2 regions of the Isachenkonia alkalipeptolytica genome follow, and region 2 is predicted to be linked to the other one. Evidence: riboswitches for the same ligand, from Rfam matches in the RefSeq annotation. Region 2 holds a riboswitch; the other holds the start of a gene.
The links. Region 2 has a riboswitch for cyclic di-GMP ahead of ISALK_RS10245 (cell wall-binding repeat-containing protein). Riboswitches for the same ligand answer to the same signal wherever they lie in the genome.

Region 1 (3,422 bases), on a different contig from region 2:
CTGAGAGGTTTCCCGGGTATATGTGCCTTGATAAAAGAGGTAATATTATAAGCAAAATACTTTATACTAGGAGGTTACTAAATGAGATTTGAACCGCTACTGGAGAAAAATAAAATCCCGGATTTTCTGATTCGTTGGGGAGCTCGTCGTATGACATCAGCCAGATTGAAGGAAATAACATCCTACAGCGCAGAAGAGCATCAACAATATCTCACTCAATACATTGAGGATTTAACAAAGCAACCGATTGCAATAAATACTGCGGAAGCTAACGATCAACACTATGAAATCCCTACAGAATTTTTTCAGCATGTTCTAGGTACTCATATGAAATACAGCTGCGGATATTGGAATAATCCGGTTCCTTTTAAAGAACTGAAAGATCATTTAAGCGATGCGGAAGAAGCCATGCTAAAGTTGACATGTCAACGGGCGGAAATAGAAGATGGGCAAAATATTCTAGATTTAGGGTGTGGTTGGGGCTCTTTAGCGCTGTATATGGCAAAAAAATATCCTTCAGCGAATATTTGGGCGCTATCCAACTCCGCTACACAAAAGTCTTATATTGATGCCAAGGCTAAGGAGGAGAGTTTAGAGAATCTTACGGTGATTACGGAAGATATCAATGACTTTACCACGGAAGTACGCTTTCACCGTGTCATATCTATTGAAATGTTTGAGCATATGCGAAATTATGAACAGTTGATGAATAAAATTTCGGAGTTTTTATTGCTCAGGGGACGGTTATTTGTACATATCTTTACCCATCGAACCACGCCCTATGCCTATGAAGTGCGAAGTGATAATGATTGGATGACCCGACACTTCTTTTTAGGCGGCACTATGCCCAGCCGGGATTTGCTTCATTATTTTACCGATCGGTTTTCATTGGAAAGACAGTGGGCGATTTCCGGTATACATTACCAAAAAACCCTGGAAGCCTGGCTTCAACGTATGGATGAGCAAAAAGACATAATCATGCCTATTATGGCTGAAATAGAAGGGGAAGATGAAGCCTTAAAATGGTGGGTTTACTGGCGGGTATTTTTCATGGCCTGCGCCGAGTTCTTTTCTTTCCACGACGGAGATGAGTGGTTTATCAGTCACTATCTTTTTGAAAAAAATATGTTAATATCCTAAAAAAGAACGCTCTTGACTTTACGGCTTAAAGAGCGTTCAGTACGAACCTTTACAGATTCCCTGCAGCTTTTATTTTTACTCTAAGGCTGTTTCCTATAACCCTTTTTGCATTTGATTTACTACGGAATTGACCATTTTTTTTGGCAACCATGAGGAGGAAGCCTGCTCAGCAAGACTGAGCCGGTCATACACGGTGCTGACATCTTGGATTTTATCTTTGTTAAATTTGTAAGAACACATCGTCAGGAATGTCACCTTCTCCCCTTGCATTACTCCGGATATTTCATGCTCATAAATAGCTCGATCCCCTTGAATCACTTTTTCCGAACCCACATCTCTGAATTTCAGATTCGTTGTGTTTTTATGGAACCAGTCCAAGTATCGGTTCATCTCTTCCCGTCCACAGAAACTTCCATGAGGGTTGTGCCAACAGAAGTCATCGGTTATAAGAGACATCAATTTTTCCCGGTCCTGCTCTTCCAAGGATTTCACAAAATCGTTCATCATAGCTACTTTTTTCTCATCAGACATTTTTTCACCTCCTTTTCCGATTCAGCCGATTGAGGTTGCAGAGACACTGTAAAGAAACCTAATGACAAAAACAAAAAAACCGACCTGTTAGGCCGGTTACGCTACTCACTCCTCCGTAACAGGAAGCGTCCAAATCTGGTTACGGGATCTTCGTGTCCTCTTAAGTTTCTCCTCGAAATGCATGTTTGTTTGGCTTATACCCCATTTGGTTAATAATTAACAGAACATTCTTAAAAATCAACAGATATCTTAACCTGCCCGCTCTTCCCTTTCTTTTTTGGAAAACTGGGTGTGATAAAGCATACTGTAGTAGCCTTTTTGATCCAAAAGGGTCTGATGATCTCCCCGCTCGATGAGTTTCCCCTCCTGAATGACAAAAATCTCATCGCTGTCTTCAATGGTGGAGAGGCGGTGGGCGATGGTGATGCCGGTTTTCTCTTTCATCATCTCTTTTAAGGACTCTTGAATCAGCCGCTCGCTTTCCGTATCCAGGGCGGAAGTGGCCTCATCCATCAGTAGAATAGGACTATCCTTTATGATGGCTCTAGCAATGGAGATCCGCTGTTTCTGTCCTCCCGAAAGTCCGAGACCCCGTTCTCCGATCACGGTATCGTAGCCTTTTTCCAACTTTATAATAAAGTCATGGGCATTGGCTCTTTTCGCCGCTTTTTTGATTTCTTCCTCACTGGTATTTTCCCTGCCGTAGGAGATATTCTCCCCAATGGTTCCCGTAAATAGATAGGGATTCTGGGATACATAGGCTAACTCTTTTCGAATATCCCGAATCTCGGTGTCCGCCGTGGAACGGCTCCCTACAATGATTTCTCCCTGATCGATTGAATAAAGGCCTAAAAGAAGCTTTAAAATCGTGGATTTTCCCCCGCCGCTTTCTCCCACTAAGGCGATGGATTTTCCTTTTTCCATGGCAAAGCTTAGATTATTAATAACCGGGGTTGCTTGATCCTTTTCATAGGAAAAGCGAACGTTCCGAAATTCAATGTATTCAGGCTTACCAATTTCCCGTTGCTTCCCGGACTCTTCGATTCTTGGATTGATCACAGAAGGTTCATTATCTTCATCGATGATTTCAAACACCCGGTCCAATGAAGCCCTGGCTCCTTGTAAGGACTGATTAAACTGGGGAAGGAAGTTCAGCACTGAGTTAATGGCCCCTTGAAGATTGGTAAAGGCCACGACTACACCGATACTCATCCATCCCAGGGTGATAAAAAGAATTCCGAAGACGATGATGAACAAAAAACTGCTGGTAAAGGCCAGGTTGCTGAGGATTCGAAGCTTCGCCTGCTGTCGGCTTCTTTGATAGGCTTTTTCATAGACCCCTTCGTTTACTTCCTCCATTTTTTCCTTTAATAAGTTCTCAAGGTTATAGGACTTCATCACCTGAAAACCTTGAAAAATATCCGTAAGATTTTGGGTGAACAATGATTTTCTGTTTTGCACTTCATCACTGAGAACTTTCATTTTTTTCGCCGACCCCTGATTCAGCTTAAAGATTACCAGGGTAAAAATCAAAAATACGATGGCCAGCCGATATTCCAGCACAAACATATAGATAACGGCGGCGGTTCCTAAAATCAATAGATTGGCAAAATTTAAGAAACCTTCCTTCAAAAAAGTCTCGAATTCTGTTAGATCGTTGGTCAGTCTTGAAATGGTATCTCCCGAGTGCCGGCTTTTATGATAGGTATAGGGAAGATTCATGGTTTTCGCAAAAGTTTCCCGGCGGAGTT
Region 2 (3,422 bases):
TGCTTTTAGAAGGGATTGAAGTTACGGAAGTGGAGGGAAGCAGTGTGGCCCCCACCACCGTATATAATGTGTTCGGAATAGAGGCCAACGGTACCGATCCGGTACAGTCCGGAGCGGAATTTGCCTACGAACAGGGCTGGACCACAAAGGAAGCCGCCATTTTAGAAGGGACAAAGTGGATATCGGAAAACTTTATCAACCATCCCAGAAACCCTCAGGATACCCTGTATAAAATGCGTTGGGATCCGGGAAGAAACGGTAAAAATCCCTTCAGCAGTAATATAAAGTGGGCGGATGAAATTGGAGCAAGAATTCATGAAGCCTATAGAATACTGGATAAAGAAAGTCTGCATTTCGATATATCGGTATATAAGACTCGGGCCTGGCCGGTACCGGGACATACCAGAATTTCTTCTCCCTATGGATATAGAATTCATCCCATAACAGGAGACCACCGAATGCATATCGGAATCGATATTCCCGCACCGGGGGGAACCCCCATCGTTGCCGCCAAGGCGGGGCGGGTTACCGTTTCCCATTACGGAGCAAGCTACGGTAACTGGATCGAAATCGATCATGGAAACGGCATCACCACCCGTTACGCCCATAACTCCTCCAATATCGCCAAGGTGGGAGATTGGGTGGAAAAGGGAGAAACCATCGCTTTAGTAGGGACCACCGGTAGTTCTACCGGAAATCACCTGCATTTTGAAGTTCGACACAACAACAATCATTTTGATCCCCTACCCTGGTTACAAGGAAACTAATAGCACAAAGGGGACGGAGGTATTTGGTTCATAGCACAAAGGGGACGGAGGTATTTGGTTCATAGCACAAAGGGGACGGAGGTATTTGGTTCATAACTTAGCACAAAGGGGACGGAGGGTTTTGAGTCATCAGTAAAGGAATATGACTCAACCCCCTCCTTTTTTGACCCGAACTCCTCATTTTTCAATGCTGAGAGACCTACCAAATAGCAGGTAGAATAGGCGACAGACCTACGGAAAAACCGTTATCCGGTAAACAGGCTTTTAAAAAGTCGATCTATTAAATAAGTTGACGTAATTACTTATTAATTTCATTGAAAAATGGGATTAAAGGTGATATAATGGATATACATAATGTACTACTAAGAAAAATTCGCAAATACTAAAAAGAACTACACCTGCATAGAAGCAGTAAAACGTAAAAATTCATAGAGTGAATATCTTAGCAATTCACGATAAAGGCAAACCATGGGAAACTGTGGGACGCAAAGCTAAAGGGCCGTATAAGGTAGCCAGTTACCGAAAGATCTGCTTTTTTAATGAAAAAAACTATTCACGATAAAGGCAAACCATGGGAAACTGTGGGACGCAAAGCTAAAGGGCCGTATAAGGCAGCCAGCTACCGAAAGACTAGTTTTTTGTGTTTTGGAATAAAACATAAAAATCGGTGGACAACCCCTTTAGCAAATGTAGAGTCATTGCCCTTACTATCGTGAAAGATGGCGATTGGTCAGTGATTCTTACAGGAGTTAAAGGAGGAAAAACGAATGAATACATATACTTTGAAGGGAAAGAATGCTAGCAAAAAAATGGGATTTGTCAGTAAAGTATTGGTTGCAGCCATGGTGTTTACCGCGGTAATGACAGGCTTTAGTGATGTAGCCTACGGACAAATGGAAATCAGCAGTATTGAGCATCAGATTGCAGGTTCGGATCAGTATGAAACCGCTTACCAGGTAGCGAAGGAAAAGGACGAAAACCCTGATACGGTAGTAATGGTTCGAGGAGATAAGATCGAAAATGTACCCCAGGTAATTGACGGATTAACCGCCAGCGGGATCGCAGGCTTAGAAAATACCTCTACCCTATTGGTGGAACAGGACAATATTCCGGAAGCCACAAAAGAAGCCTTAACCAGCTTAAATCCTGAAAAAGTGGTCATTATCGGAGGAAGCGCAGCAGTAAGTAATAACGTAGAAAATCAAATCAAAAGCTTAGGAATCGATACCGACCGTTTTTATGGTAACAATCGCTATGAGACAGCAGCCAATGTGGCCAGGGAAATGGGAAGCGCAAAAGATAACACCGCCATCATCGTAGATGGAAACGCGGTAGTGGATTCCTTAGTCGCCGGACCTCTTGCCTATAAAGGGTACCCTATACTAATGATCAATAATGCCCGGGGAACTGTACCGGAAGTTACAAAGGAAGCATTAAGGGACCTAGGTATCGAGCGTGTGATCATAGTCGGAGGCACCGCTGTAGTATCAGCGGATGTGGAACAACAGTTAAACCGGATTTCAGGCATTACCGTAGAAGAGCGCTTCGGCGGAAAAAATAGAGTAGAGACTAGTTTACTATTAGGAGAGCATCAGGACTTTTCCGGCGCGACCTCCGTATCCCTATTGGATGGTCATGAATACGTGGATGCCGTGGCGGCTTCCTCCTTGGGTGGACCGGTGGTTTACTACAATCAACGACACGGGATTACCGATGAAATAAGTCGAATGATTTCCAGCAAAGGTAATGTGCGGTTAATCGGTGGCTTATCCAATGTAAGCGATACACCTTCTTCCAGCAGTGAAACCCTGGTAGGCAGCGAGGCTACCCAGTACCAAAGCGGTTTTGCACAGGATACGTATCTAAACATGGAAATTACCAACAACGACCGAATTGAAGTAGAGGGAAAAATCAATAGTGGCCATGAGTTTGGGTGGTTCCAATTAAGAACCCCATCGGGAGAGCGGGTACTAAGCGAATTTTTCTCCATCAGTGGGAGCGGTAATTATCAAGAAGAGTTTTCCCTAGGAGATTTAGGAATCCGTAATGGAAGCGGTAAAGAGTATGAGGTTATGATTTTCACAGCACCGGAGAGATACACCACCTATAACTCCGTACATTGGAACATTATGCTTGAGGAATCATCAGAAGGGTTAGTATTCCAACGATCTTTTGTATACGAAGAAAACCTGGAGCTTTTCCAGGAGAATAATGAAGTGGTAGCAAAGGATCTGGATTTGAATCATCTAAAGCCGGAAGACCAAGTAATCATTAAAGAGCTAGCGGAAGAAATTACGGAAGGCATCAATAATGAATACGATCAGGTAAAAGCCATCCACGACTGGGTAGCGGGAAATATCTACTATGATCATGACGGAGTACGGTATAACCAACGGGGAAGAAACGACACCATGGATACTTTGGATCGAAGAATCGCCGTATGCCAAGGCTACGCCGAGCTGACCGCATCCTTACTAAGAAGCATCGGTATCCCCGCAAGAATGGCCAACGGTTACGCGCTGGGCGCATCAGCAGGGGGCGCTACCTGGGAAACCGCGGATTTAAGCTCCTCGAACCATGCTTGGAACGAAGCCTATGTAGACGGTCGATGGATCGTTATGGACGCTACGTGGAACTCCACAAACAAATATGAAA

Region 1: it holds a riboswitch for cyclic di-GMP, as region 2 does, so the genes downstream of both, ISALK_RS01645 (nuclear transport factor 2 family protein) here and ISALK_RS10245 (cell wall-binding repeat-containing protein) in region 2, are expected to answer to the same signal.

Annotation. Positions count from the first base shown of each region.
Region 1 is NZ_SUMG01000001.1:345,744-349,165, reverse strand. It holds gene ISALK_RS01650 (SAM-dependent methyltransferase) at 82-1,140, shown strand; gene ISALK_RS01645 (nuclear transport factor 2 family protein) at 1,234-1,671, opposite strand; cyclic di-GMP riboswitch class II at 1,753-1,838, opposite strand; gene ISALK_RS01640 (ABC transporter ATP-binding protein) at 1,921-3,422, opposite strand, start outside.
Region 2 is NZ_SUMG01000013.1:11,071-14,492, reverse strand. It holds gene ISALK_RS10250 (cell wall-binding repeat-containing protein) at 1-767, shown strand, start outside; cyclic di-GMP riboswitch class I at 1,218-1,291, shown strand; cyclic di-GMP riboswitch class I at 1,321-1,394, shown strand; gene ISALK_RS10245 (cell wall-binding repeat-containing protein) at 1,535-3,422, shown strand, end outside.